Regions from separate parts of the Streptomyces sp. AM6-12 genome, predicted to be linked through region 2. Evidence: riboswitches for the same ligand, from Rfam matches in the RefSeq annotation. Region 2 holds a riboswitch; the other holds the start of a gene.
What was found. A riboswitch is a leader RNA that binds a small molecule or an ion and turns the genes downstream of it on or off. The one in region 2 is predicted to bind ZMP and ZTP.
Positions count from the first base shown of each region.

Region 1: another riboswitch for ZMP and ZTP. It lies ahead of ACE4Q9_RS02305 (bifunctional 5,10-methylenetetrahydrofolate dehydrogenase/5,10-methenyltetrahydrofolate cyclohydrolase); the one in region 2 lies ahead of ACE4Q9_RS12945 (glycine hydroxymethyltransferase).

Region 1 is NZ_JBIQWN010000001.1:532,097-546,008, reverse strand. Features, by position in the region: gene ACE4Q9_RS02320 (xanthine dehydrogenase family protein molybdopterin-binding subunit) at 1-1,699, opposite strand, end outside; gene ACE4Q9_RS02315 ((2Fe-2S)-binding protein) at 1,696-2,220, opposite strand; gene ACE4Q9_RS02310 (alcohol dehydrogenase catalytic domain-containing protein) at 2,517-3,542, shown strand; gene ACE4Q9_RS02305 (bifunctional 5,10-methylenetetrahydrofolate dehydrogenase/5,10-methenyltetrahydrofolate cyclohydrolase) at 3,939-4,799, opposite strand; ZMP/ZTP riboswitch at 4,826-4,906, opposite strand; gene ACE4Q9_RS02300 (nuclear transport factor 2 family protein) at 5,268-5,633, opposite strand; gene ACE4Q9_RS02295 (hypothetical protein) at 5,805-6,107, shown strand; gene ACE4Q9_RS02290 (acyltransferase domain-containing protein) at 6,196-6,972, opposite strand; gene ACE4Q9_RS02285 (S-(hydroxymethyl)mycothiol dehydrogenase) at 7,285-8,373, shown strand; gene ACE4Q9_RS02280 (MBL fold metallo-hydrolase) at 8,373-9,002, shown strand; gene ACE4Q9_RS02275 (DUF4180 domain-containing protein) at 9,031-9,399, shown strand; gene ACE4Q9_RS02270 (SDR family NAD(P)-dependent oxidoreductase) at 9,494-10,288, shown strand; gene ACE4Q9_RS02265 (LysR family transcriptional regulator) at 10,313-11,131, opposite strand; gene ACE4Q9_RS02260 (maleylpyruvate isomerase family mycothiol-dependent enzyme) at 11,156-11,758, shown strand; gene ACE4Q9_RS02255 (L,D-transpeptidase family protein) at 11,878-12,576, shown strand; gene ACE4Q9_RS02250 (hypothetical protein) at 12,738-12,923, shown strand; gene ACE4Q9_RS02245 (SAM-dependent methyltransferase) at 12,979-13,809, opposite strand; gene ACE4Q9_RS02240 (DUF3800 domain-containing protein) at 13,863-13,912, opposite strand, start outside.
Region 2 is NZ_JBIQWN010000001.1:2,894,853-2,908,764, reverse strand. Features, by position in the region: gene ACE4Q9_RS13000 (GMC family oxidoreductase) at 1-1,112, shown strand, start outside; gene ACE4Q9_RS12995 (glycine betaine/L-proline ABC transporter ATP-binding protein) at 1,109-2,287, shown strand; gene ACE4Q9_RS12990 (ABC transporter permease) at 2,287-4,212, shown strand; gene ACE4Q9_RS12985 (ABC transporter substrate-binding protein) at 4,214-5,173, shown strand; gene ACE4Q9_RS12980 (isocitrate lyase/phosphoenolpyruvate mutase family protein) at 5,181-5,915, opposite strand; gene ACE4Q9_RS12975 (carboxymuconolactone decarboxylase family protein) at 5,912-6,409, opposite strand; gene ACE4Q9_RS12970 (PLP-dependent aminotransferase family protein) at 6,456-7,844, shown strand; gene ACE4Q9_RS12965 (helix-turn-helix domain-containing protein) at 7,856-8,713, opposite strand; gene ACE4Q9_RS12960 (DMT family transporter) at 9,296-10,138, opposite strand; gene ACE4Q9_RS12955 (hypothetical protein) at 10,267-10,647, shown strand; gene ACE4Q9_RS12950 (glutathionylspermidine synthase family protein) at 10,661-11,845, shown strand; ZMP/ZTP riboswitch at 11,919-12,006, shown strand; gene ACE4Q9_RS12945 (glycine hydroxymethyltransferase) at 12,040-13,488, shown strand; gene trpS (tryptophan--tRNA ligase) at 13,593-13,912, shown strand, end outside.

The DNA of each region.
Region 1 (13,912 bases), 2.4 Mb from region 2:
CCCGGTGCACGGCCTCGCCGCCCACGGCCAGTGACCGCGAACCGTAGGTGTCCATGCCCTGCGGGGAGGACTTGGTGTCGCCGTGCAGCACCTCGACGTCCTCGAACGGCACGCCGAGCACGTCCGCCGCGATCTGGCTCCAGCAGGTCTCGTGTCCCTGCCCGTGCGGGCTGGTCCCGGTGACCACCTCGACCTTGCCGGTGGGCAGCATCCGGATGCTCGCCGCCTCCCAGCCGCCCGCGCCGTACCTCAGGTCGCGCAGCACCCGGCTCGGCGCCAGGCCGCACATCTCCGTGAACGTCGACACGCCGATGCCCAGGCGCACCGGATCACCGCGCTCGGCGCGCTCACGCTGCTCGGCGCGGAGCGCGTCGTAGCCGAACAGGTCGAGCGCCTTCGCGGTGGCCGCCTCGTAGTCGCCGCTGTCGTAGGTCAGCCCGGCGATCGTGGTGTACGGGAACTCCTCGTGCCGGATCCAGTTGCGGCGCCGCAACTCCACCGGGTCCACTCCCAGTTCGGCGGCCAGCTCGTCCATGATCCGCTCGATCGCGAACGTCGCCTCCGGACGGCCGGCGCCCCGGTAGGCGTCGGTGGGCGTCCGCGTCGTGAAGACACCGGTGCAGGTGAACTCGTAGGAGTCCATCTTGTAGATCGCCGGGTACATGAACGCGCCCAGGATCGGGATGCCCGGTGTGACCAGCATCAGATAGGCGCCCATGTCCGCGATCAGGTCCACCTTCAGGCCGAGCAGCCGGCCCTCGCGGGTGGCCGCGACCTCGATGTCCTGGATCATGCCGCGCCCGTGGTGGGTGGCGAGATAGCCCTCGGAGCGGGACTCGCTCCACTTCACCGGCCGCCCCAGCCTGCGCGCGACCGCGAGGGCCAGGGCCTCCTCGCCGTACACCTGGAGCTTGGAGCCGAAGCCGCCGCCGACGTCCGGGGCGATCACCCGCAGTTTGTGCTCCGGGATGCCGGTGACCGTGGCGAGCATGATCCGCAGGATGTGCGGGATCTGGGTGGCCGAGTACACGGTGTACTCGCCGGAGGCGGCGAGCGGGGTGACCACGACCGCGCGCGGTTCCATCGCGTTGGGGATGAGCCGCTGCTGGTGGTAGCGCCGCTTCACCGTCACCTCGGCGCGCCCGCGCACCGCCTCGAAGCTCTCGCCGGCGGCCAGCGGCCAGGTGTAGCAGCGGTTGGTGCCCTTGTCGGCGTGGACCAGCGGGGCGCCCTCGGCGAGCGCCGCCTCCAGGTCGAGGACCGGGGGCAGCGGCTCGTAGTCGACCTCGACGGCCTCCAGCGCGTCGGCCGCCGCGTACCGGTCGCGCGCCACGACGACCGCCACCGGGTCGCCCGCGTAGCGGACCTCCTCCACCGCGATCGGCGGATGGTCGGGCAGCACGATGTCCTCGGTCACCGGCCACGCGCAGGGCAGCGAGCCGAGCCCTTCGGCGAGGTCCGCGCCGCTGAACGCGGCGAGCACACCGGGGCGTTCGAGCGCCGGCGCGACATCGACACGGGTGATACGGGCGTGCGCCATCGGACTGCGCAGGATGGCCAGGTGCAGCAGCCCGGCGACCTGGATGTTGTCGGTCCAGGTGGTCTGCCCGGTGAGCAGCCGGGCGTCCTCCTTGCGCAGCCGGGACCGGCCGACCTCCCGCCCCGCGCCGACCCCGCCCGCCACGGCCTGATCGGTCATGCCCCGACCTCCTCGCCGATCTGCGCTCCGGACGGGGTCTCGGCCCGCGCCCCCGCGCCGTCCTCCTGTCCGGCGGCGGCGAGCACCGCGCGGACGATGTTCTGGTAACCGGTGCAGCGGCAGAGATTGCCCTCCAGGGCGTCGCGCACCTCCCCGGAGGTGGGGTGCGGGTTCTCCCGCAGGAGGTCCCGCGCCGCCATGATCATGCCGGGGGTGCAGTAGCCGCACTGAAGACCGTGCTGCTCGTGGAACGCGCGCTGGAGCGCCGTCCACTCGCCGTCCCTCGCCAGCCCCTGCACGGTCGTCACCGCGGAGCCGTCCGCCTGGACGGCCAGCACCGAGCAGCTCTTGACGGTCGCGCCGTCCAGGTCGACCGTGCACGCCCCGCAGCTGGAGGTGTCGCAGCCGATCGGGGTGCCGGTCAGTCCGAGGCGGTCGCGCAGATAGTGGGCGAGGAGCAGCCGGGGCTCCACGTCGTCCTCGTAGACCGTGCCGTCCACGGTCACCTTGATGTGGGTCATGCGCCCTCCAGACCGTGCGGGCAGGAGTCGACTATCAGCCGGTCCGGCGTGATGTAGGTCACTCTATGACTGGGGTGCGGGCCCGGCGAGCGCTACGGCCGCTGCGGCCCGAATTTGTTGAGGGTTAACCCATCGCCTGGCGAGGGGCGCTCCGATGTGCACGGAGCGTAATGGGTCGTCGCCCGGGGTAACCACGCCTTCGGCGCGCGGAATCCGGCGGGAACTGGTCTGCTGGGAAACGGGCGGGCCGCCGTACCCTTGCCCGTCGCTCGCGAGACCCTTCCGCGGAGAGATCCATGAGTAGCTATCGAGTCGCCCAAGTGACCGCCGCGAACGGCACGTTCGAGCTGGCTGAGCGGGAGATGCCGAGTCCCGGCCCCGGACATGTGCGGATCGCCGTCGAGGCGTGCGGCGTCTGCCACAGCGACGCGCTCTTCGTCAGCGCCGCGGTGCCCGGCATCACCTTCCCCGAGGTACCCGGACACGAGATCGCCGGGCGGATCGCGGAATTGGGAGAGGGGGCGGCCGACCGCGGCTGGCAGGTCGGCGACCGGGTGGCCGTGGGCTGGTTCGGCGGGAGCTGCGGCTACTGCCGGGCCTGCCGCGAGGGCGACTTCATCGTGTGCGAGCGCCTCAAGGTGCCGGGCTGGGCCTACGACGGCGGCTTCGGCGAGCAGGTGGTCGCGCCCGTCGACGCCCTGGCCCGGATCCCGGACGCGCTCGCCGCGAGCGACGCGGGGCCGATGGCCTGCGCGGGTGTCACCACCTTCAACGGGCTGCGGCGCAGCGCGGGGCGGCCCGGCGACCTGGTCGCGGTGCTCGGCCTGGGCGGGCTCGGGCACCTCGGCGTGCAGTACGCGGCCGCGATGGGCTTCGAGACGGTCGCGATCGCCCGCGGCCCCCAGAAGGCCGACTTCGCCAAGCAGCTCGGCGCCCACCACTACATCGACAGCACCGCCGCGACGCCGGTCGCCGAGGCGCTCCAGTCCCTCGGCGGCGCCAAGGTCGTCCTCGCCACCGCCGGCAACTCCGAGGCCATCGCCGCCACGGTGGACGGCCTGGGCCACCGCGGCGAACTGGTCGTCATCGGCGCGGACATCGCCCCCCTCGGCATCAACCCGAACCAACTCCTGATGGCCGCCCGCGTGGTCCGCGGCCACCCCTCCGGGACCTCGCGGGACATCGAGGACACCATGGCCTTCAGCGTCCTGCACGGCATCCGTCCGATGACGGAGAAGGTCCCGCTGACGGAGGCGGACGCGGCGTACCGGAAGATGATGGCCGGGAACGCGAGGTTCAGGATGGTGCTGGCGGAGGGGTGAGCGGGGGAGCGGGGAGCCGGGGCGGGAGCGCGGGGCAGGGCGGGTGCGGCCGGCTCCCGCCGCGCGCAGCCGGTACGGCCAACTCCCGTCAGGCGGAGCCGAGTACGACCGGTAGGGCCGAGCCGTGGACCGCGGAGCCGAGTGCGACCGGGCGGTGAAGTCCCGTACGGGGCGGCCGCGTACGGCCGGGCGGTCATGCACCGTACGGGGCGATCGCGTACGACTGGGCGGTCAAGCCCCTTACGGGGCGGCCGCGTACGACCGGGCGGTCAAGCCCCTTACGGGGCGCCCGCATCGACCGGGTGGTCAACTCCCTTACAGGCAAACCGCGTACGACCGGCGCGCGGCCGGGTCTCGCGGTCACGCGGCCGGCTGTGACCGGCCCGTCCCCTTCCGTCAGGCCGCCGCACGCCCCCCTGCGGCAGTTTCCGCCGCCGTCACCGTCTGTTCCAGTAGCGTGGCGATCGTCATCGGGCCGACGCCGCCCGGCACCGGGGTGATCAGCGAGGCCCGTTCTACGGCCGAGTCGAAGTCGACGTCGCCGACGTTCCCGGCGTTGTAGCCCGCGTCGATCACGATCGCGCCGGGCTTGATGTCCTGGCCCCGCAGCAGCCGGGGCCGGCCGACCGCGGCGACGACGATGTCGGCCTCGCGGACCGCCGCCGACAGATCACGGGTGCGCGAGTGGCAGTACGTCACCGTCGCGTCCCTGGCCAGCAGCAGCATGCCCACCGGCTTGCCGAGGATCGCGCTGCGGCCCACCACCACGGCCCGCTTGCCGGCCGGATCGACGCCGTACTCGTCCAGCAGCCGCAGGATGCCGCCCGGCGTGCAGGACACGAAGCCCGGCAGGCCGAAGCTCATGGTGGCGAAGGAGGCGAAGGTGACCCCGTCGACGTCCTTCTCGGGCGCGATCGCCTCGAACGCCGCCCGCTCGTCGATGTGCTCGCCCACCGGGTGCTGGAGCAGGATTCCGTGCACCGCCGGATCGGCCGACAACCCCCGCAGTGTGCCCACCAGTTCGGTGGTGCTCGTGTGCGCGGGCAGGGCCACGTGCCGGGAGGTGATGCCGGCCTTGCGGCAGCGGTTCTGCTTCATCCGCACGTACGTCACGGACGCCGGGTCCTCGCCGACCAGCACGGTCGCGAGACACGGCGTGACACCGGTCCGCGTGGTGAGTTCCGCCGCCCTGCGCGCGGTGTCCCCGACGATGCGACGGGCGAGGGCGGTTCCGTCCATGAGACGGGCCTGGGTCATGCGGCACACTCCTGAGCTGGATCGATTCGACTCGCCCAGGCGCGCGGCAACCACGATGGACCGCTCCCCGGTGGTACTCCACCTCAGCGCCAGTCACGGCCGGGTACAGCGTAACCGAGGGGCGTACGAGGCCGAGGACCGGGCGCCGGGCCGCGTACGCCGATGCCGTCACGACCCGCGTGCCCGCCCTCAAGTCCCGGCGCCCTGGGCCGGGTTGGCTCAGCTGGACCGGTGTGGCTCAGCGCGTCCGTCCGTGCCGCACCAGCCGGACCCGCGGCGTCCGCGGCACCGCGACCCGCGGACGCCCCCGCACCACCCTCAGCACCGACCGCACCACCGCCGTCGTCACCGGGCCACCCACCCCCGAGACCGGCCCGCGGCGCCGGGGCCGCGCCCGGCCCACCCCCGCGCGGGCCGAGAAAGTCCAGGTCAGCCGGGAGCTGACCTGGACCCGCGCGAACCTCCTGGCTACTCGTCCCATGCCTGGATCAGGATCTGCTCGGCGATCTTCCCGTCCCGCAAGGTGATCATCGACTCGGCGAGGACGCGGGTGCCGTCCCCGTACTGGCAGGACTCGGTGAACGCGGCGTGGTCGCCCTGCACCACACACCGGTCCAGCTTGTGGATCATGTCGCGGCGGTAGATGTCGTCGAGCATCTCAGCGATCTCGCCGCGACCGTGCACGATCTTCGGGTGGCTGGGCTGGCTGTCACGGTCGACGATGCGGATCTCCGCGTCGTCCGCGTACAGGGACAGCAGCGTGTTCCCGGTGTTCCCCTCGATGCCCCGGCGCAGTGTCTCGATGTCGAAGGCGGAGCCTGTCGCGGTGCCCATGGTGACCTCCTTCAGGCGCTCGCGGCCCGGCGCACGACGGACCGTACGGCCCCGTCTTCGAGCGTCCCCCGGCCCGGCGCCCCCGGCAAGCGCACGGGACGGGCTCCGCCTCACGAGTGAGCGCGGGCCGCCACCCGTGTCCGGCCGGGCGCCCCGGCCGTTGCTGAGGGCATGATCTCAACACGCCGTATCGTCGCCGCCCTCGGTCTTGCCGCGGGGGTCACGGGCCTGGCCGCACCCCTCGCCAACGCGGCCGACGCGAGCGCCACGCACACCGGGCAGATCAACCCCATGACCGTGCTCGACACGCTCACCACCGGCAACATCCCCGCCGAGCAGCGGGCGCAGCTGCCCTCGACCTCCGAGCAGCTCAAGGCCCTCAACCAGATCAGCCGGCTGGAACAGCTCAGCGAGCTGCACCAGGTCACCGACATCGTGGCGCCGGTGACGGGCCTGGTGCCGGCCGTCGGCTGAGCCCGACGCGCGACGCCGGTGGCCGACCCGTGGTGCCGGCGGCTGGGGCCACGCCGGGAGCCGAGGCGTCACCCCCGGCACCGACGCGTCACGCCGGGGCGCCGCGCAGTCGCGGCCCGCTGCCCGTGCCCAGCACCGCCCAGTCCCGCGCCACGGCGTACGCCGCGCCGGGGGCGGTGCCGGGCGGCAGGCCGGCCGCGAGCGCCCGGAGCAGGGCGTCCGCCGGGCCCAGCTCCAGCCAGGTGCGCACCCCGTCCCGGTGCAGCCCGGCGACCACGTCCGTGAACCGCCGGGTCACCCAGCCCGGCAGCCAGAACCCCGGCTCGGCGGTCTCGGCGCCGACCGGGCGGCCGGTGACATCGGAGACGAGGGGCAGCCGCGGCGGGCTCGGGTGGAGCGTGGCGAGCGTACGGCCGTAGGCGGCGCGCAGCGCCCGCGGCGCCGCCTCGTCCGGGGCGCCGTCCAGCAGCCGGGCCAGCGTGCCGACCGCGTGGCAGGCGTCCGCGAGCGAGAAGACCCCGGCGGCGTACGCGGCGGCCATCCGCCCGGCTCCGAGCCCGAACAGCACATCGGGCCGGGCACCCCAGCTGAGCAGCAGCCGGTACTGCGCCACCTGGAGCGCGAAAAGCGCCGGCCCGGCGTACGCCACCCGGCCCAGCAGCGCCGCGGTCCGGGTGCCGGGGTCCGCGGACATCACGCATTTCAACGGCAGTTCGAGGTACGGGTCCAGACGCGCGCACAGCTCGTCCAGCGACTCGGCGAACAGCGGGAAAGCCGCCGCGAGTTCACGTTCCGTTCCACGGCGCGGCGAGGCACCGGCCGAGAACAGGAATGCGGTACGTCCCTTACGGCCATCAGCGGGCATGCCTCCATGAAGGCACGGCCGGGTAAGCACCCGGACCAGCCGGGTTCCCGCACCGCGCAAAGGAATTGCCATCAGAGAACGTCGTCATCCGGTCCGATTCTTGTGCAATTCATAAGCGCTCCTCGGGCCGGGAGGGACACGGACGCGCAGGAGGTGCCGTAGGCGGGCCCGGCCGGAGCCCCGCCGTCGTCCTCACACTGCGGCCGCTGCCCGCCGGGGGAAAGATCCACTTTCCCCGCCGTGGCCCGCTCCGCCGCCCATCGGGCGCGCGTAGGGTCTGCACCGTAAGCACTCGATGGAAGGAAACAGACCATGGCGCAGGAAGTACGCGGCGTGATCGCACCGGGCAAGAACGAGCCCGTACGAGTCGAGACGATCGTGGTGCCCGATCCCGGTCCGGGCGAGGCCGTGGTACGCGTCCAGGCCTGCGGTGTCTGCCACACCGATCTGCACTACAAGCAGGGCGGCATCTCCGACGACTACCCCTTCCTGCTCGGCCATGAGGCCGCCGGTGTGGTGGAGTCCGTCGGCGACGGTGTCACCGAGGTCGCGCCCGGCGACTTCGTCATCCTCAACTGGCGTGCCGTCTGCGGCAACTGCCGGGCCTGTCGGCGCGGCCGCCCCTGGTACTGCTTCGACACCCACAACGCCGAGCAGAAGATGACCCTCGCCGCCACCGGCCAGGAACTCTCCCCGGCCCTCGGCATCGGAGCCTTCGCCGAGAAGACCCTGGTCGCCGCCGGCCAGTGCACCAAGGTCGACCCGTCCGTCTCCCCGGCCGTCGCGGGCCTCCTCGGCTGCGGCGTGATGGCCGGCATCGGCGCCGCCATCAACACCGGCAACGTCGGCCGGGGCGACTCGGTCGCCGTCATCGGCTGCGGCGGCGTCGGGGACGCGGCCATCGCCGGCGCCGAACTGGCCGGCGCGGCGAAGATCATCGCCGTGGACATCGACGACCGCAAACTGGAGAAGGCCCGCACCCTGGGCGCCACCCACACCGTCAACTCCACGCGGCAGGACCCCGTCGAGGCCGTCCGCGAGCTGACCGGCGGCTTCGGCGCCGACGTCGTCATCGAGGCGGTCGGCCGCCCGGAGACGTACCAGCAGGCCTTCTACGCCCGCGACCTGGCCGGCACCGTCGTCCTCGTCGGCGTCCCCACCCCCGAGATGAAGCTCGAACTGCCCCTGCTGGACGTCTTCGGCCGCGGCGGCGCCCTCAAGTCCAGCTGGTACGGCGACTGCCTGCCCTCCCGCGACTTCCCCATGCTCATCGACCTGCACCTGCAAGGCAGGCTGCCGCTCGACGCGTTCGTCACCGAGACCATCCGACTGGACGAGGTGGAGAAGGCGTTCGAGCGGATGCACCAGGGCGACGTGCTGCGCTCGGTGGTGGTGCTCTGATGACCGCCCGCATCGAACACCTCGTCACCTCGGGCCAGTTCACCCTCGACGGCGGCACCTGGGACGTCGACAACAACGTCTGGATCGTCGGCGACGACCACGAGGCGATCGTCATCGACGCCGCCCATGACGCCGACGCCATCGCCCGCGCCGTGGGCGACCGCCGGCTCACCGCCATCGTGTGCACCCACGCCCACAACGACCACATCGACGCGGCGCCCGCCCTCGCCGACCGCACCGGCGCGGTCATCTGGCTGCACCCCGACGACCTGCCGCTGTGGCGGATGACCCACCCCGACCGCGAACCCGACCGGCTCCTCGTGGACGACCAGGTCATCGAGGCGGCCGGCGCCGACCTCACCGTGCTGCACACCCCCGGCCACGCGCCCGGCGCGGTCTGCCTCTACGACCCCGCGCTGGGCGCCGTCTTCACCGGCGACACCCTCTTCCAGGGCGGCCCCGGCGCCACCGGACGCTCCTTCTCCCACTTCCCGACGATCATCGACTCCATCCGCGGCAAACTGCTCACCCTCCCGCCCGAGACCAGGGTCCTCACCGGCCACGGCGACTCCACCACCATCGGCGCCGAGGCCCCCCACCTGGAGGAATGGATTAAACGCGGGCACTGAACAGCCGTGTGCGCATAGGGTCGCGGGCATGACCACGAACACGCTCGTGACCCTGCACGACGTCCGCGTCCTGCGCTGCGCCCCCGACGGCCCGCCCCTGGACGGGGAGCGCGCGGCACTGGACCTGATCGGTGACGCCTTCGGGCAGGACGCCCAGCTGGTCGAGGTGCCGGTGGCCCGGATCGCGCCCGAGTTCTTCCGGCTGCGGTCCGGTGTCGCGGGCGCCGTCGTGCAGAAGTTCGTGAACTACCGGGTGCGGCTCGCCGTCGTCGGCGACATCACGGCCCACACCGCGGCGAGCGACGCCCTGCGCGACTTCGTCCACGAGTCCAACCAGGGCGACCAGTTGTGGTTCCTGCCGGACCCCTCCGCCGTCGCCGACCGGCTCGCCAGCTAACGGCCACCTCCGGCCCAGGCCACCACCCCGGTCCGGGACGCCATCTCCGGTCCACGAGGGTGAAAGACCGCGCGGACGGCCGTACCGTCACCCCATGAGCGATCACACCCGTTTCGCGGGACACGGAGTTCTCGTCACCGCGGCGGCCCGCGGTATCGGTGCCGCGGTCGCCCGGCGGCTCGCCGAGGAGGGCGGCCGGATCCTGGTGACCGACCGGGACCCGGCCGAGGCCGAGCGGACCGCCGCCGGGCTGCGCCAACAGGGCCTGAGCGCCGAGGCGTTCGCGTGCGACGTCGCCGACCGCACCGCCGTGGAGGCGGCCGTGGCCCACGCCGTCGACGCCTTCGGCTCCCTGGACGTGCTGGTCAACTGCGCCGCCCACTGCACCCCGGACGCCCCGCGCTTCGAGGACGGCACGGACGAGTCATGGGCCCGCGACCTCGACATCACCCTGACCGGCGTCCACCGCACCTGCCGCGCCGCCCTGCCCCACCTGGCCGCCTCCGGACGCGGCGCGATCGTCAGCATCGGCTCCGTCAACGGCCTCCAGGACTTCGGCAACCACGCCTACAGCGCCGCCAAGGCCGGCCTCGGCTCGCTGACCCGCACCCTCGCCGGGCACGCGGCGGCGCGGGGCGTGCGGGTGAACCTGGTGGCGCCGGGCACGGTGCGCACCTCGGCGTGGGAGGGGCGCGCCGACGACCTGGCGGCCGTCCGTGCTCTGTACCCGCTGGGCAGGATCGGCGAACCCGAGGACATCGCCGCCGCGGTCGCCTTCCTCGCCTCCCGCGACGCCGCCTGGATCACCGGCACCACGCTGGTGGTCGACGGCGGCCTTACCTCGGTGCACACCGGCTTCCGCGCCGCCCTGCACGAGCCCCGCAACTGACCGCCCTACCGGCCCGGTTGGGGTCTACGCTCCCGCGCGCATCGTCCGCCGAAGCCGGTCCAGCAGCTCCCGTGCCGCCGGGCTCAGCGGGCCCCGGGTCCGCCAGGCGAGGGCCACACGGCCGCGGGCGCGCGGGTCGGCGAGCGGGAGGGTGCGCAGTCCGGGGCGGGGGTCCTGGCCGGGCAGGACGGCGACGCCGAGGCCGCGCGCCGCGAGGCGGGCCAGCGCGTCCGGGGTCGCGGCCTCGAACACGACGTGTGGTGGGAACCCGGCCCCGGCGCACAGTCGTTCCAGCACCGCCCGCATCCCGGTTCCGCGCGGCAGCCCGATCAGCCGCTGCCCGTCCAGCGCGGCCGGCGGGACGGCGCCCCCGTCCCGGTGCGCGGCCAGCAGCGGATGCTCCGGTACGGCCGCCACGACCAGCGGCACATCCACGCACACCTCCCAGGCGATGCCCGCAGGCGGGACCCGGTCCGCCACCCCGGCCACCGCGAGGTCCAGCGCGCCGCCGCGCGGCGCGGACAGCATCGCCTCCGACACGTCCTCGGTGAGGGTCACCTCCACGCCGGGATGCGCCCGGTGGAAGTCGGCGAGCAGCCCGGCCAGGTCGAACGGATGGGTCAGGGCGCCGGGCACCAGTCCGATCGCGACCCGCCCCCGCAGCAGGCCCGTGTACTCCTGGACCATCTGCCGCACCCCCTCGACCGCCGCCAACGCGGCCCGCGCGTACGGCAGTACGGCCTCACCGGCCTCGGTCGGCCGCACCGTGCGCCCCGAACGGTCCAGCAGCGGCTGCCCCAACTCCCGCTCCAGCTGCCGTATCTGCGCACTGAGCCCCGGCACTGAGACGTATGGACAAGGCATGCGCTGATCGCCGCCGAGCGCCGCGATCTGGCCACTTTTTTCGAGGAGTTGTCACCCGCGCAGTGGGACGCGCCAAGTCTGTGCGCCGGCTGGCGGGTACGGGAGGTCGTGGCCCACATGTCGATGGGATTCCGGTACCCGACCGCGAAGGTGCTGCTGGAGCTGCCCAGGGCGCGCGGGAGCCTGAACCGGATGACCGACCGGCTCGCCCGCCGGGACGCCGCCGCCCACCCGGACCGCGACCTTGCCCGCTTCCTGCGCACCCACGCCCGCCACCCCTGGAAGCCCCCGGTCGGCGGCCTCGCCGCGGCCCTCGGCCATGACGTCGTCCACGGTCTGGACGTCACCGTCGCCCTGGGCCTCGACCGGCGCGTCCCCGAGGACCGGCTGCGGATCCTCCTCGGCGCCCTCGACCCGCGCGCCTTCCGCTTCTTCGGTACCGACCTCACCGGGGTGCGGCTGTGCGCCGACGACCTCGACTGGTCCTTCGGCACCGGCGCGCCCCTGTACGGCCGCGCCCAGGACCTGCTGCTCGTCGCCTACGGCCGGACGCTCCCCGCCGGCCGGCTCAGGGGTGAGGAAGTTCACCGTTTCGTCACGGCGTGACCAGAAAGGCAACCCTGATGCGCCCGATCGGGTCTACTTGTCCGGGATCGTGGGAAACGCACGAAGACATCCAGGGGGAGGCCCTGGCCAAAACGGTGACGCAAAGGAGAGAAGCCCTCATGGGGGACATACGCAGACGAGGTGTGGTGGCACTCGGGCTCACGGGACTGGTGGCGCCGCTCACACTCGCCCTCACCACGGCGCCGGCCCAGGCCGCGAGTTCCTGCTCCACGGCGACGGGCCCGTACCAGAAGCAGGCGGAGAAGTTCCTCGGCCGGCCGGTCGACGGCCGTCAGTCCGCCGCCGACTGCAAGGCGATCCGCTCCTTCCAGGCGAAGAACGGCATCACCCCCACCATCGGGTACGCGGGACCCGTCACCTGGGGTGTGATGAACCTCATCAACCAGCAGAAGGCCATAGGGAAGAACCCGAACAAGAGCGGCAAGTGCCCGGTGAACAAGGGCCGGATCGCCTGTGTGGACCTGACGCACCAGCTCAGCTGGATCCAGGACGGCAAGAAGCTCGTCTACGGCCCCGTGCCTGTGCGCACCGGCCGCAAGGGCTTCGTGACCCGGACCGGCCTGACGAAGGTCTACTGGCGTGACCTGCACCACGTCTCGACGCTCTACGACGTGTCGATGCCCTACAGCCAGTTCTTCAACGGCGGGGAGGCGTTCCACTCGGTCGGACTGAGCATGTGGAACCCGCCCGGCTCGCACGGCTGCGTCAACATGACCCCGAAGGACGCCAAGAAGTACTGGTCGCTGCTGCGGACCGGCGACGACGTCTTCGTGTACGGCCGCAAGCCCGGCACCTGAGCGTCCGCTCACCCCTCGTCCGGCGGTCCCGGTGCGGCCGTCGGGTGAGGGTCGGGTGTGAACTCCCGGACGCCGCTTGACACATCGACGTGATGAGCAACACGGTCCGAAATGTCCGTATCGAGGGTACTTACTCACAGCGCCTTCACGTCGATCGGCATATGCTTCACAGCATGTCCACCACTCTTGAAGCCGCCTCCGAGCGATCGGCCGCGGAGGTCAACGAGGAGATCCGGGCCCTGTGGCGCCGATCGGGCGGGACGCTGACCACCGAGCAGCGCAAGCAGTACCAGCGCCTCGTGATGGAATGGGCCGCCGCGGCCCCGCGGCCGTACCGGGGCGTCTGACCTCACCGCGCGAACCCGCGACCCCCCTCGGATGTCGCGGGTCCCCGACCCCTCCTCAGCCCTTGCGGGCCACCCCGCCGAACATCGCGACCTCCTCCGGCTCGGCCCCGTTGTCGTGTTCCGGGCGCCAGCGCGAGCAGGAGACCACACCCGGCTCCAGCAGCCGAAGACCGTCGAAGAACCGCGCCACGTCCGCCGGCGTGCGCTGGGTCAGCTTCGGCGTGCCGTGCTCGTTCCAGAACTTCACCGCCTCGTCCACATCCGGCATCGACGGATGCGTGACCGTGTGCGACAGCACCAGATGGCTGCCCGCCGGAAGCCGGTCCATGAGCTTGCGCACCAGCCCGTACGCCTCGTCGTCGTCCCCGATGAAGATCACCACGCCGAGCAGTATCAGCGCGACCGGCTCGCTGAAGTCCAGCGTTCTCGCCGCGTGTTCGAGGATCGCGTCCACATTGCGCAGATCCTCGTCCAGGTAGTCGGTACGGCCCTCCGGCGTGCTCGTCAGCAGGGCCCGCGCGTGCGCCAGGACCAGCGGATCGTTGTCCACGTACACGATCCGCGACTCCGGCGCGATCCGCTGGGCGACCTCGTGCGTGTTGTCGGCGGTGGGCAGCCCCGTACCGACGTCCAGGAACTGGCGGACGCCCTCCTTCTCGACCAGATGCCGCACCGCCCGGCCCAGGAACAGCCGGTCCGCGCGCGCGTACTCCCCGATGCCCGGGTGCAGTTGGCGGATCTGGTCGCCGGCCGCCCGGTCGACCTCGTAGTTGTCCTTGCCGCCGAGCCAGTAGTTCCAGATCCGCGCCGTGTGCGGCTGGCTGGTGTTGATACGGGCGCGCAGCGACACCGCCACGTCGTTGGTGGCTGCGGGGTTGTCGGTCACGTGCGTCAGCTCCTGGGTGCCTGGAGGAGTTATCTCAACCTTCAAGGCGCAATCTAATCCCCCGAGTTGCCCCGCGCCGCCGGTCCGCCCCATTCCGGTACCG
Region 2 (13,912 bases):
CCATCGCCAAGGACTGGATCGACGCGACGAAGACCGCGCTCGGCGTCCCCGAGGTGATCGGCTTCAACGACAAGCCGTTCTACGAGGGGGTCGGCTTCCTCGACCTCGCCTACCACCCGGAGGACAACAAGCGCTCCTCCGCCTCCGTCGCCTACCTCCACCCGCACATCGAGGCCGGCGACCGCCCCAACCTCACGCTGCTGCTGGAGACCTGGGCGTACAAGCTGGAGCTGGACGGCAAGCGCGCCACCGGTGTCCGCGTGCGCACCAAGGACGGCGCGGACGAACTGATCAGCGCCCGCCGGGAGGTCGTCGTCTGCGCCGGCGCCGTCGACTCGCCGCGGCTGCTGCTGCTGTCCGGCATCGGCCCGAAGCGTGACCTGGAGGAGCTGGGCATCCCGGTCGTGCACGACCTGCCGGGCGTCGGCGAGAACCTCCAGGACCACCCCGAGTCGGTGATCGTCTGGGAGACCGAACGGCCGCTGCCCGAGAACTCGGCGATGGACTCCGACGCCGCGCTGTTCGTGCGCCGGGACCCGTCGCTGGACATCCCCGACCTGATGTTCCACTTCTACCAGATCCCCTTCACCGACAACCCCGAGCGCCTCGGCTACGAACGCCCCGAGCACGGCGTGTCGATGACCCCGAACATCCCCAAGTCCCGCGCCCGCGGGCGCCTTTACCTCACCAGCGCCGACCCCGAGGTCAAGCCCGCCCTCGACTTCCGGTACTTCACCGACGAGGACGGCTACGACGCGCAGACCCTCGTCGACGGCGTGAAGATGGCCCGCGAGATCGCGCGGACCCAGCCGTTCGCCGGCTGGCTGAAGCGCGAGGTCTTCCCCGGCCCCGAGGTCACCGACGACGAACAGCTCAGCGAACTGCTGCGCAAGGCCCACCACACCGTCTACCACCCCGCCGGCACCTGCCGGATGGGCGCGGCCGACGACGAACTCGCCGTGGTCGACGAGGAGTTGCGCATCCGCGGTCTCGACGGCATTCGTATCGCGGACGCGTCCGTCTTCCCGACTCTTCCCGCCGTCAACCCGATGATCGGGGTGCTGATGGTCGGGGAGAAGGCCGTCGATCTGATCGGAGGCGATCGCCGATGAGTACCACCACCGTCCCGACCCGCAAGCCCCCCACCACCGACGACGCCCCCGTCTTCTCGGTCTCCGGCCTGTGGAAGGTCTTCGGCCCCAAGCCGGAGCGCGTCCCCGCCGACCCCGAGCTGGGCACCCTCGACGCGGCCGAGCTGCGCGCCCGCACCGGCTGCACCGCCGCCGTCCGCGACGTCTCCTTCGACGTCCGCAAGGGCGAGGTCTTCGTGGTGATGGGCCTGTCCGGCTCCGGCAAGTCCACCCTCGTGCGCTGCCTGACCCGGCTGATCGAGCCGACCGCGGGCACCATCGCCATCGACGGCGAGGACGTACGCGCCATGGACAAGTCCCGGCTGCGCGAACTGCGCCGCCACCGCGCCGCGATGGTCTTCCAGCACTTCGGTCTGCTCCCGCACCGCAGCGTGCTCGACAACGTGGCCTACGGCCTGGAGATCCAGGGCGTCGCCAAGGCCGAGCGCCGCGAGCGCGCCGCCCGGATCGTCGCCAAGGTCGGCCTCGAAGGCATGGAGCACCGCCGCCCCGGCCAGCTCTCCGGTGGCCAGCGCCAGCGCGTCGGTCTCGCCCGCGCGCTCGCCGTCGACCCCGAAGTGCTGCTGTTCGACGAGCCGTTCAGCGCCCTGGACCCGCTCATCCGCCGGGACATGCAGGACGAGGTCGCCCGCCTCCACGAGGAGGAGGGCCGCACGATGGTCTTCATCACCCACGACCTCAGCGAGGCCCTCAAGCTCGGTGACCGCATCGCCCTGATGCGCGACGGCCGGGTCGTCCAGCTCGGCACCCCCGAGGAGATCGTCGGCTCCCCGGCGGACGACTACGTCCGCGAGTTCGTCCGGGACGTGCCGCGCGAGCAGGTGCTGACCGCCCGTACGGCCATGCGCCCCGCCTCCTCCGCCGAGACCGGCGCCGGCCCCGCCGTACGCCCGGACGCCACGGTCGCCGAAGCCATCGAGGCGGTGGCCCGGGCCGGCGAACCGGCGCGGGTGATGTCGGACGGCAAGTGCCTGGGCGTGGTCGACCACGAACACCTCCTCGGCGTGGTGGCCGGCGTACCCACCGCCCCGGCCGCGGGCGGTCGTGCCGCGGGGGCGGCACGGGTGGCCGGGGCGCTCCGCAAGCGCGGGCAAGCGACCAGGCCCGGCCCCCGGATCACCCCGGAGGCCGTCTGATGGCCGCCCTCACCGTCCCCGCCCTGCGCACCAGGACCCCCGCCGTGCTGCGCAACAGAGCCGTCGGCAAGCTCCTGCTGCTCGCCCTGATCACCGCCGTCCTGCTGCCGGTGCTGCACGGCCACGCCTGGCCCCAGCACCTCACGGTCAGCCTCACCAAGCCGCTGACCAGCGCCAGCGACTGGATCATCGACAACCGCGACACCCATCCCCTGTTCCTCTACTTCTTCGGCTACATCAGCAACGCCGTCGTCATCTCCGTGCGCGCGGTCTACGTCGCCCTCCTCGCCCTCGGCTGGCCGGGCGTCACCGCGCTGGGCGCCCTCGTCGCCTGGCGCGTCGCGGGCCCCCGCCTCGCCGCCGGCACCGCCGTCGCGTTCCTCGCCTGCGGCGCCCTCGGCATGTGGGAACCGACGATGCAGACCCTCGCGCTGATGGTCGCCGCCGTCCTCGCCTCGGTGCTCGTCGGCACCGCCCTCGGCCTGGCCGGCGGTCTCTCCGCGCGCCTCGACCGCGCCCTGCGCCCGGTCCTGGACACGATGCAGGTCCTCCCGGCCTTCGCCTACCTCCTCCCCGTCGTCCTGGTCTTCGGCATCGGCGTCCCCGCGGCCGTCCTCGCCACCGTCGTCTACGCCGCCCCGCCGATGGCCCGCCTCACCGCGCTGGGCCTGCGCGGCGCCGACCCCGAGGTCCTGGAGGCCGTGGAGTCGCTCGGTGCCACCCGCCGCCAGCGGCTGCTGACCGCCCGCATCCCGCTGGCCCGCAAGGAACTCCTGCTGGGCCTCAACCAGACGATCATGATGGCGCTCTCCATGGCCGTCATCGCCTCCGTCATCGGCGCCGGCGGCCTCGGTGACCGCGTCTACCAGGCCCTGTCCACCGTCGACGTCGGCCAGGCCCTCGCCGCCGGCATCCCGATCGTGCTGCTCGCCGTGGTCCTGGACCGGGTGACCGGCGCGGCCGGCGCCGGCACGAACGGGGCCCGGACGATCGGCTGGCCGTACGCGCTCGCCGTCACCGCGGCCGCCGCCCTCGCCGCCCGCCTGCTCGGCGCCCTCGACTGGCCGGACGGCTGGAGCGTGCAGATCGCCGCCCCGGTCAACCGCGCCGTCGACTGGATGACCAGCCACCTCTACACCGGCGTCCCGGTCATCGGCGGCACCGCCGACTGGGCGGGCCACTTCACCACCTGGGTGCTGGACCCGATCCGCGACGGACTCCAGTGGCTGCCCTGGTGGTCGGTGCTGCTGATCGTCGCCGCCCTCGCCTGGCTGATCGGCACCTGGCGCACCGCGCTGACCGCCGTGCTCGCCATGGCCGCGATCGGCGTGCTCGGCGTGTGGGAGCCCTCCCTCGACACCCTCTCCCAGGTGCTGGCCGCCGTCGCCGTCACCCTGGTGCTCGGCTTCGCCACCGGCATCGCCGCCGCCCGCAGCGACCGGGTCGAGCGCGCCCTGCGCCCCGTCCTGGACGTCTTCCAGACGATGCCGCAGTTCGTCTACCTGATCCCGGTCGTCGCCCTGTTCGGCGTCGGCCGCGCCCCCGCGGTCGCCGCGGCCGTCGTCTACGCGCTGCCCGCCGTCGTCCGCATCACCACGCAGGGCCTGCGCCAGGTGGACCCGGCGGCGCTGGAGTCGGCGCGCTCGCTCGGCGCGACCGGACGGCAGCAGCTGTGGCAGGTCCAACTGCCGCTCGCCCGCCGCTCGTTGCTGCTGGCCGTCAACCAGGGCGTGGTCCTGGTCCTCGCGGTCGTCATCATCGGCGGTCTGGTCGGCGGCGGCGCCCTCGGCTACAACGTCGCCTTCGGCCTCGCCCAGGGCGACCTGGCGACCGGTCTGGTGGCCGGTGCCGCCATCGTCTGCCTGGGCCTGATGCTGGACCGGGTGACGCAGCCGACCGAGCGCCGCGCGAAGAAGGGAGCCTGACATGCGGATCCGATTGCGCACGACCATTCCGGTCGCGCTCGCCGTGCTGGGCCTGACCACCGGCTGCGGCGCCGCCGACATGACCAAGCAGGCCAGCCCGTTCGCGCACACCGGCGGCGGCAAGAGCGTCACGCTGTCCGTGCAGTCCTGGGTGGGTGCCGAGTCCAATGTGGCCGTCGCCCAGTACCTGCTGGAGCACAAGCTGGGCTACCGCGTCGACACCGTGCAGGTGGACGAGGTGCCGGCGTGGGACGCGCTGAGCCAGGGCCGGGTCGACGCCATCCTGGAGGACTGGGGCCACCCCGACCAGGAGAAGCGCTACGTCGACGACAAGAAGACGATCGCCCGCGCCGGTGATCTCGGGGTGACCGGGCACATCGGCTGGTTCGTGCCCACGTACCTCGCCAAACAGCACCCCGACATCACCGACTGGCACAACCTCAACAAGTACGCCTCCCTCTTCCGCACCGCGGAGAGCGGCGGCAAGGGCCAGCTGATGGACGGCTCCCCGTCCTACGTCACCAACGACAAGGCCCTGGTGAGGAACCTGAAGCTGGACTACCAGGTCGTCTTCGCCGGCTCCGAGGCCGCGCAGATCACGCAGATGAAACAGTTCGCCAAGGAGAAGAAGCCCTTCCTGACGTACTGGTACTCGCCGCAGTGGCTGTTCAAGAAGGTCCCGATGACGGAGGTGAAGCTGCCGCCGTACAAGGACGGCTGCGACGCGGACGCGGCGAAGATCGCCTGCGCCTACCCGCGCACCCCGCTCCAGAAGTACCTGAACGCGGACTTCGCGAAGTCGGGCGGCAAGGCGGCGGAGTTCCTGAAGAAGTTCCGCTGGACCACCGACGACCAGAACGAGGTCTCGCTGCTGATCGCCCAGGACAAGATGTCCCCCGACGCGGCGGCCGAGAAGTGGGTGGACAGCCACCCCGCCGTCTGGAAGAAGTGGCTGTCCTGAGCGCCCGCTAGCGCAGCCCGGTGGCGAGTTCGGCCGCCGCGGCCGTGGCCCGGCGCTGGAGCTGTGGTCCGAAGGTGATCCGGGTGGCCCCGAGCCCGCCGAGCGCGGCGGGTGCGGGGCCGTCCCCGTCCAGGAGGGCCAGCGCGTTCAGCGGGCCCTCGATCCCGGACCGCAGCACGGGCAGTACGGCCGCCGGGGCCAGAATCGGGTACGCGCACTCGGCGCCCGCCGCGATGTACGACGCGGCCCGGTCGATGGCCTGCTCGACGGCCCGATCGGGGTCCCCGTCGCCGTGCGCGAAGGTGTCGACGCGGGCGTTGAGGAAGATCCGGCCCGCCGCGGCCGCGCAGAACCGGGCCAGGTAGTCGGCGTGCTCCCGCGGGTCCTTCAGCGCGCCCCGGGTGGAGTCCTCGATGTTGCAGCCGACGGCGCCCGCCTCCAGCAGCCGCTCCACCAGCTCCGCCGGCGCGAGCCCGTACCCGTCCTCGACGTCCGCCGTGACCGGCACGTCCACCGCGCGGGTGATCCGCGCGATCGCCGCGAACATCTCGTCCGCCGGGGTCTCGCCGTCCGCGTACCCGAGCGCGGCGGCGACCCCCGCGCTCGGCGTGGCCAGCGCCTCGAACCCCGCCTGTGCGAAGGCCCGCGCGCTGGCCGCGTCCCACGGGCCGGGCAGGATCAGCGGGTCACCCGGCGGGCGCCCCAGGTGCAGCGCGCGCAGCGCCTCGACGCCATCGCTCACTGGTGCTGCCCCGGCTGGTAGTGGCCCGGCGTCATCCGGGCGGTGACGCCGAACCGGTTCCAGGCGTTGATCACCGTGATCGCGGCGATCAGCCGGGTCAGCTCGGCCTCCTCGAACTGCTTGGCGGCCCGCTCGTACACCTCGTCCGGCACGAAGCCGTCGGTCAGCACGGTGATCGCCTCGGTCAGCTCGATCGCCGCCAGCTCCTTCTCGGTGTAGAAGTGCCGCGACTCCTCCCACGCGCCGAGCTGGACGATCCGCTCCACGCTCTCCCCGGCCGCGAGCGCGTCCTTGGTGTGCATGTCCAGGCAGAACGCGCAGTGGTTCAGCTGCGAGGCGCGGATCTTCACCAGTTCCAGCAGCTTCGCGTCCAGCCCCTGACGTGCGGCGATGTCCAGCCGCACCATCGCCTTGTACACGTCCGGAGCGTGCTCGCTCCAGCTCAGACGGGGGGCGTGCTCGGGGGCGTACTCGGTCTTCTCATCCGTGGTCATGCCTCCAACCTAGAAGCGGGGCAGCCCAGGAGTATGGTCCATTTCCATGGCGGAATCCTGGGCCACTTCGGGCGTCGACCTGCATCTGGAACCGGCCGGCCCCGGCGGGCTGCGCCGGGGGCTGACCGACGCCCTGCGCGACGCGGTCCGCACCGGCCGGCTCGCCCCCGGCACCCGGCTGCCCTCCTCGCGGGCCCTCGCCGCCGATCTCGGCATCGCCCGCAACACCGTCGCCGAGGCGTACGCCGACCTGGTCGCCGAGGGCTGGCTCACCGCCCGGCAGGGCTCCGGCACCCGCGTCGCCGCACGCACCGTGGTCCCGCCGAGCGGCCCCGCCCGCCGGCCCCGCGCCCCGGCCCGGCCCACCCACAACCTCGTCCCCGGCACCCCCGACCTCGCCGCGTTCCCGCGCGCCGAGTGGGCCAGGGCCGCCCGCCGCGCCCTCGCCGCCGCCCCCAACGACGCGCTCGGCTACGGCGATCCGCGCGGCCGCGTCGAACTGCGCACCGCCCTCGCCGGCTACCTCGCCCGCGTCCGGGGCGTCCGCGCCGACCCCGGCAACCTGGTCGTCACCGCCGGCTTCTCGCACGCCCTGCGCGTCCTCGGCCCGGTGCTGCGCGCCCGCGGGGCCCGCTCGGTGGCCGTCGAGTCGTACGGCCTCGACGCCTACTGGGGCCTCCTCCAGGCCGCCGGGCTCGCCACCCCCGCCCTGCCCTGGGACGAACTCGGCACCGATCCGGGCCCGTTGACCACCGAGGGCGCCGTACTCCTCACCCCCGCCCACCAGTTCCCCATGGGCATGCCCCTGCACCCCGACCGGCGCACCGCGGTGGTGGACTGGGCCCGCCGCACCGACTCCCTGGTCCTGGAGGACGACTACGACGGCGAGTTCCGCTACGACCGCCAGCCCGTCGGCGCCCTCCAGGGCCTCGACCCCGACCGGGTCGTCTACCTCGGCACCGCCAGCAAGTCCCTCGCCCCCGGTATCCGGCTGGGCTGGATGGTGCTGCCGCCGGCCCTCGTCTCGGAGGTGCTCGCCGCCAAGGGGCACGCCGACACCGTGGGGGTGCTCGAACAGCTCACCCTCGCCGAGTTCCTCACCTCCGGCGCCTACGACCGCCAGGTCCGCGCCGCCCGGCTGCGCTACCGGCGCCGCCGTGACGCCCTCGCCGCGGCCGTCGCCGAACGCGTGCCCGCCGTCCGGGTCACCGGGGTCGCCGCCGGTCTGCACGCGCTGCTGCGGCTGCCGCCGGGCACCGAGTCCTCCGTCGTCCAGGCCGCCGCCTGGCAGGGCCTCGCCCTGCACGGCCTCTCCTTCCACCGCCATCCCGAGGCCGTCGCCGAGCAGGTGGACGCGCTGGTGGTGGGGTACGGGACGCCGTCGGACAGCGCGTGGGCGGGCGCGCTGGAGGCACTGTGCAGGGTGCTGCCCTAAGGGGCGGCGGTTCAGTGGGCCGCCGGGCGGAAGACCAGGGAGAAGAACCGGGCGCCCGGCGAACCCAGCGGCTGCGCCGCGCACAGGGTCACCAGGCCCCGCGTGGACGGGGCGTGTTCGGCGCAGCACCGGTCGGCGCGGCCGGCTGCGAGCCCCGCGTGCCGTACCGGGCGGGTGTCCCCGTCCTGCTGCACGTACGTGATGTCGTGCCGGCGGTAGACGGGCCCCACCACCGGGTCGTCGTTCACCTCCGCGTCCAGCTGCCGCAGATCGGGGTTGTCCGGGTGGGCCGCCACCGCCGCCCGCAGCTGGGCCGCCACCGGTGCCGCCCACCGCTGCTCCCAGTCCACCAGATGGTGCTCGCGCGCCTCCTCGCGCAGCAGCAGCCAGCGCATCACGTTCCGCTCGGGCAACTCCGGTGGCGCGCCCTCCCGTCGGGGGAACATGCGCAGGAAGTCGTCGTTCCAGGCGAGCAGGTTCCACGCCACGTCGTTGACGTAGCAGGGCACGCCGGACATGCTCTGGACCGCCGTGAACCAGGCCGGGTCCACCCGCGTGCCGGCCTCCGGGTTCATGGGGACCGGCGGCTCGTGGCCCAGCGCGTAGACGTACAGCGCGGACCGCTCCGGCTCCGCCATGCGCAGCACCCCGGCGACCGCGTCGAGGAACTCGGACGCGGGGGAGGGCATGTCGCCCCGCTCCAACTGGGCGTAGGTGCGCTCGGAGACGTACAGCGCGTGCGCCACCTGGGCCTGCGAGAGCCCGGCGGACCGCCGGCCTCGGCCGGTACGGCGGGGCCAGCCCAGCTCGACGGGATCGATCAGCGAACGCTTGTGCCGCAGCAGCGACCGCAGGGCATCCCGGTCCATCCCCACTCCCTCTCGGCGCGGGCCGCCTCACCGGCCCGCCAAATACCGGAAGTCTACGTTCCTGAAAATCCGCTTCCTGGTCACCGACGGCCGCAGACCGCAGGATGGTGCCCGGACCGGTTGCGCTGCGGGGGGCGCAGCCGGTCCCTCGTCTTCCAGAACCCTCGCACCACCGGCCCGCGTTGCCTTTCGCCGACCCGTTCGCCGGTCCCCGCCACCGGCCCGCCCCCTTCCGCGCCCCACTCGCCGGCCCTGCCACCGGCCCGCTCGCCGACCCCGCCACCGGCCCGCTCGCCGGCCCTGCCACCGGCTCACTCGGCGGTCCCGTCGCCGGTCTGCCGTCTTTCGCCGACCGGTTTGCCGGTCCCCGGTACCGGTCCGTCACCCTTCCGCGGCCCGCTCGCCGGCCCTGTTACCGGCCCACTCGCGGGTCCCCGCCATCGGCCCGCTCGCTGGCCCGCGTCACCGGCCCGCCGCCTTTCGCCGACCCGTTCGCCGGTCCCCGGCACCGGCCCGTCACCCTTCCGCGCCCCGCTCGCCGGTCCCCGTCACCGGCCCGCTCGGCAAGGTCCGCCGCGGTCGTCAGCCTTCGGTGGCCTGTTCCGCCGGCTCCGTCGCCGGGGCCTCGCCGAAGCGGGCCAGGGCCAGGGCGCCGGCCACGGCCACCGCGAAGCCCAGCACGGCCAGCCAGGCCATGCCCTCGCGGGTGCGGTCGCCGAGCCAGACCACGCCGATGGCCGCGGGGCCGAGCGTCTCGCCGATCACCATCCCGGCGGTCGCCGTGGTGACCGAGCCGCGCTGGAGGGCCGAGGTCAGCAGCATGAAGGCGGCACCGCCCCCGAACACCAGGGCGTACGCCGCCGGGTTGGTGAACAGCGTGGCGGGCGCGAGGCTGTCGATCAGCCGGACCGACACCTCGACCACCCCGAACCCGAACCCGGCGCCGAGCCCGAGCACCAGCCCCCGCGCCCGCCCGGACAGCCGCCCGCCCGCGAGCCCGAGCAGCAGCAGCCCGACCCCCACCCCGAGCATCACCCACCGCAGCGTGTCCGCACCGGCCTTGCCGCCCTCCGGCCCGGAGGCGAGGCCCAGCATCGCGAGCCCGGCGCACACCACCCCCACCGCGCCCCACTCCATGCCGCGCAGCCGCACCCCCAGCAGCCGCGCCGCGACCACCGCCGTCACCGCGAGGCTGGCCGCGAGGGCGGCGCCGACCGCGTAGATCGGCAGCGAGCGCAGTGCCGCGATCTGGAACAGGAAGCCCAGCCCGTCCAGCCCGAGCCCGGCGATGTACCGCCACTGCCGCAACGCCCGCAGCAGCAGCGCCGCCTCACCGCCGCCACCGGGACCGGCCTGTCGCGCCGCCACCGCCTGCAACACCGTCGCGGTACCGAAACAGACCGCCGCGCCAAGGGCGCACACCATTCCAAAGAGCACAAAGGGACTCTAAGGGAGCCCCGCCACCACCCTGTCATGCTCACCCCCCTTGGCCGGTTCTCTCACCCCTCTCTAGGCTTGCCGCACCGCACATCGCACACGGGGGAGACACGAACATGGCCGAAACCAGGCGACGGCTGCGCTCCGGCACGGTGGTCCTCGGCAGCGTCGGCCTGCTGGCCGCCGCGCTCACCGCCTGCTCCTCGGAGCCGGACAAGCGCTGCGTGGACCGGAACAGCTACAGCTACACCAAGGGCTACAAGGTCGTCTCCGGCAAGAACTGCAAGGCGGTCAAGTCGGCGGTCGACGGCGCCTGGTACTACGGCGGCAAGACGAAGGGCTCCTGGGTGGACGGCGGTTCCTTCACCAAGCCCCGCACCGGCTCCGGGCACTCGACGGGCCACTCCACGAACCACTCCTCGACGCACTACGGCTCCGGCTCCGGCGGCGTGCACCGCGGCGGCTTCGGCGGCGGCTCGCACAGCTCCGGCGGCTGACCGGGACCGCCGCATGGAACGCCGTACCACCACCCCCCGCCCCGGCTGGCAGCGCACCGTCGAGGAGCAGGGCCTCGTCTACCCGCTCACCCGCCACCCCGACGGAAGCCTGCGCCCCTACTGGGACGAGAGCGCCTACTACGTCTTCTCGCTGCCCGAGATCGAGGCGCTGGAGGAGACGGTCGCCGAACTGCACGCCATGTGCCTGGCGGCGGCGGAGCACATCGTGGCGCGGGGCCGCCTCGCCGACCTCGGCATCACCGACCCCGCCGTCGCCGCCGCCGTCACCGAGTCCTGGCACCGCCGGGCCGAACTCCCCTCCTTCTACGGCCGGTTCGACCTGCGCTACGACGGCACGGGCCCGCCCAAGCTGCTGGAGTACAACGCCGACACCCCCACCTCCCTGGTGGAGGCCGCCTCCCCGCAGTGGTTCTGGATGGAGGATCGCTTCCCCGGCGCCGACCAGTGGAACTCGCTGCACGAACGCCTGGTGGACTCCTGGCGCAGACAGTCCGCGCTGCTCCCGCCCGGAAGTCTCCTGCACTTCGCGCACTCCGCCGCCGACGAGCTGGGCGAGGACCTGATGACGGTCGCCTACCTGAAGGAGACCGCGGAGCAGGCGGGCCTCGCGACCGACTGGCTCACCATGGAGGAGATCGGCTGGGACACCCTCTCCGGCCGCTTCGTGGACAAGCGGCTCCGGTTCATCCGCGCCCTGTTCAAGCTCTACCCCTGGGAATGGCTCACCACCGACGCCTTCGGCGGCCATGTCCTGGACACCCTGGACAACGGCGGCAGCACCGGCAGCACCCTGTGGATCGAGCCGGCCTGGAAGATGCTCCTGAGCAACAAGGCCCTGCTGGCGATCCTGTGGGAGCTGTACCCCGGCCACCCGAACCTGCTGCCCGCCCACCTCGACGGCCCCCGCGACCTCGCCGCCACCACCGGCTACGCCGCCAAGCCGCTGCTGGGCCGCGAGGGGGCGGGCATCACCCTGCACCCGCCGGGCGGCCCGCCCGCCGTCCGCCCCGACCCCTGCTGCTACCAGCAGCTCGCGACTTTGCCCGCCTTCGACGGCAACCACGTCGTCCTCGGCGCCTGGGTCATCGACGACGAGCCCGCGGGCCTCGGCATCCGCGAGTCGGCGAGCCCCGTCACCGACGAGTACGCCCGCTTCCTGCCCCATGTGATCCTCTGAGCACCGCGGCCGGCGCCCCTCGCCCGCATGGTGGACGCCGGATCTCCCCGCCTCCACCCGGCCGGTACGCTGAGCCACGGGCCGTGACTGGCGCGCAGGGATGGGACGGACCATCGGGGAGCGGCCCGCGGGAAACAGTGCCGTGCGCCTGGGCCGAACGTGAACGCCGAAACGCACCCCGTCCGGAGGTCCCCATGCCAGAGCAGCACCTGTCCACCGAGTCCACCGCCTTCCGCGCCGCCCTCGACGTGATCCGCGCGGTGGAGCCGCGCGTCGCCGACGCGATCGGCCAGGAGGTCACCGACCAGCGCGCGATGCTCAAGCTGATCGCCTCCGAGAACTACGCCTCCCCGGCGACCCTCCTCGCGATGGGCAACTGGTTCAGCGACAAGTACGCCGAGGGCACCGTCGGCCGCCGCTTCTACGCCGGCTGCCGCAACGTGGACACCGTGGAGTCCCTGGCCGCCGAGCACGCGCGCGAACTCTTCGGCGCCCGGCACGCCTACGTCCAGCCGCACTCCGGCATCGACGCCAACCTCGTCGCCTTCTGGGCCGTACTCGCCGACCGCGTCGAGGCCCCCTTCCTGGCGAAGACCGGCGCCCGCCAGGTCAACGACCTCACCGACGCCGACTGGGCCGAGCTGCGCCAGGCCTTCGGCAACCAGCGGATGCTCGGCATGTCCCTGGACGCCGGCGGCCACCTCACCCACGGCTTCCGCCCGAACATCTCAGGAAAGATGTTCGACCAGCGCTCCTACGGCACCGACCCCGCGACCGGCCTCATCGACTACGACGCGCTGCGCGCCCAGGCCCGCGAGTTCAAGCCGCTGATCATCGTGGCCGGTTACTCGGCGTACCCCCGCCTGGTGAACTTCCGGATCATGCGCGAGATCGCGGACGAGGTCGGCGCGACCCTCATGGTCGACATGGCCCACTTCGCCGGCCTCGTCGCGGGCAAGGTCCTCACCGGCGACTTCGACCCGGTGCCGCACGCCCAGATCGTCACCACCACCACCCACAAGTCGCTGCGCGGCCCGCGCGGCGGCATGGTGCTGTGCGACGACTCCCTCAAGGACCAGGTGGACCGGGGCTGCCCGATGGTCCTCGGCGGTCCGCTGCCGCACGTCATGGCGGCGAAGGCGGTCGCCCTGGCCGAGGCCCGGCAGCCCGCGTTCCAGGACTACGCGCAGCGCATCGTGGACAACTCCCGCGCCCTTGCCGAGGGCCTGATGCGCCGGGGCGCGACCCTGGTGACCGGCGGCACGGACAACCACCTCAACCTGATCGACGTGGCGACCTCCTACGGCCTCACCGGCCGCCAGGCCGAGGCCGCCCTGCTGGACTCCGGCATCGTCACCAACCGCAACGCCATCCCGGCCGACCCGAACGGCGCCTGGTACACCTCCGGCATCCGCATCGGCACCCCGGCCCTGACCACCCGCGGCCTCGGCACGGCGGAGATGGACGAGGTGGCCGGCCTGATCGACCGCGTCCTGACCACGACCGAGCCGGGCACCACCAAGTCCGGCGCGCCGAGCAAGGCCGCCCACGTCCTGGACGAAAAGGTCTCCGCCGAGATCGCCCAGCGCGCGACGGACCTGGTCGCGGGCTTCCCGCTGTACCCGGAAGTCGACCTGGGCTGATCAACGCCGTCAGGGCAATGCACTGAAGGCGCGGGGCCGTATCGGATACGCGGCCCCGCCGCCCAGGGCCGAGCCCACCCCCAGCCGATGAGAGAATGGGCCACATGGCCCCCGCTGAAAAGCCCCGCGTGCTCTCCGGTATCCAGCCCACCGCCGGCTCGTTCCACCTCGGGAACTACCTCGGCGCCGTCCGCCAGTGGGTATCCCTCCAGGAGACCCACGACGCCTTCTACATGGTCGTCGACCTGCACGCGATCACCGTCCCCCAGGACCCCAAGGAGCTGCGGGCCAACACCCGCCTCGCCGCCGCCCAGCTCCTCGCCGCCGGTCTGGACCCGGAGCGCTGCACCCTGTTCGTGCAGAGCCACGTGCCCGAGCACGCCGAGCTGGCCTGGGTGATGAACTGCCTGACCGGCTTCGGCGA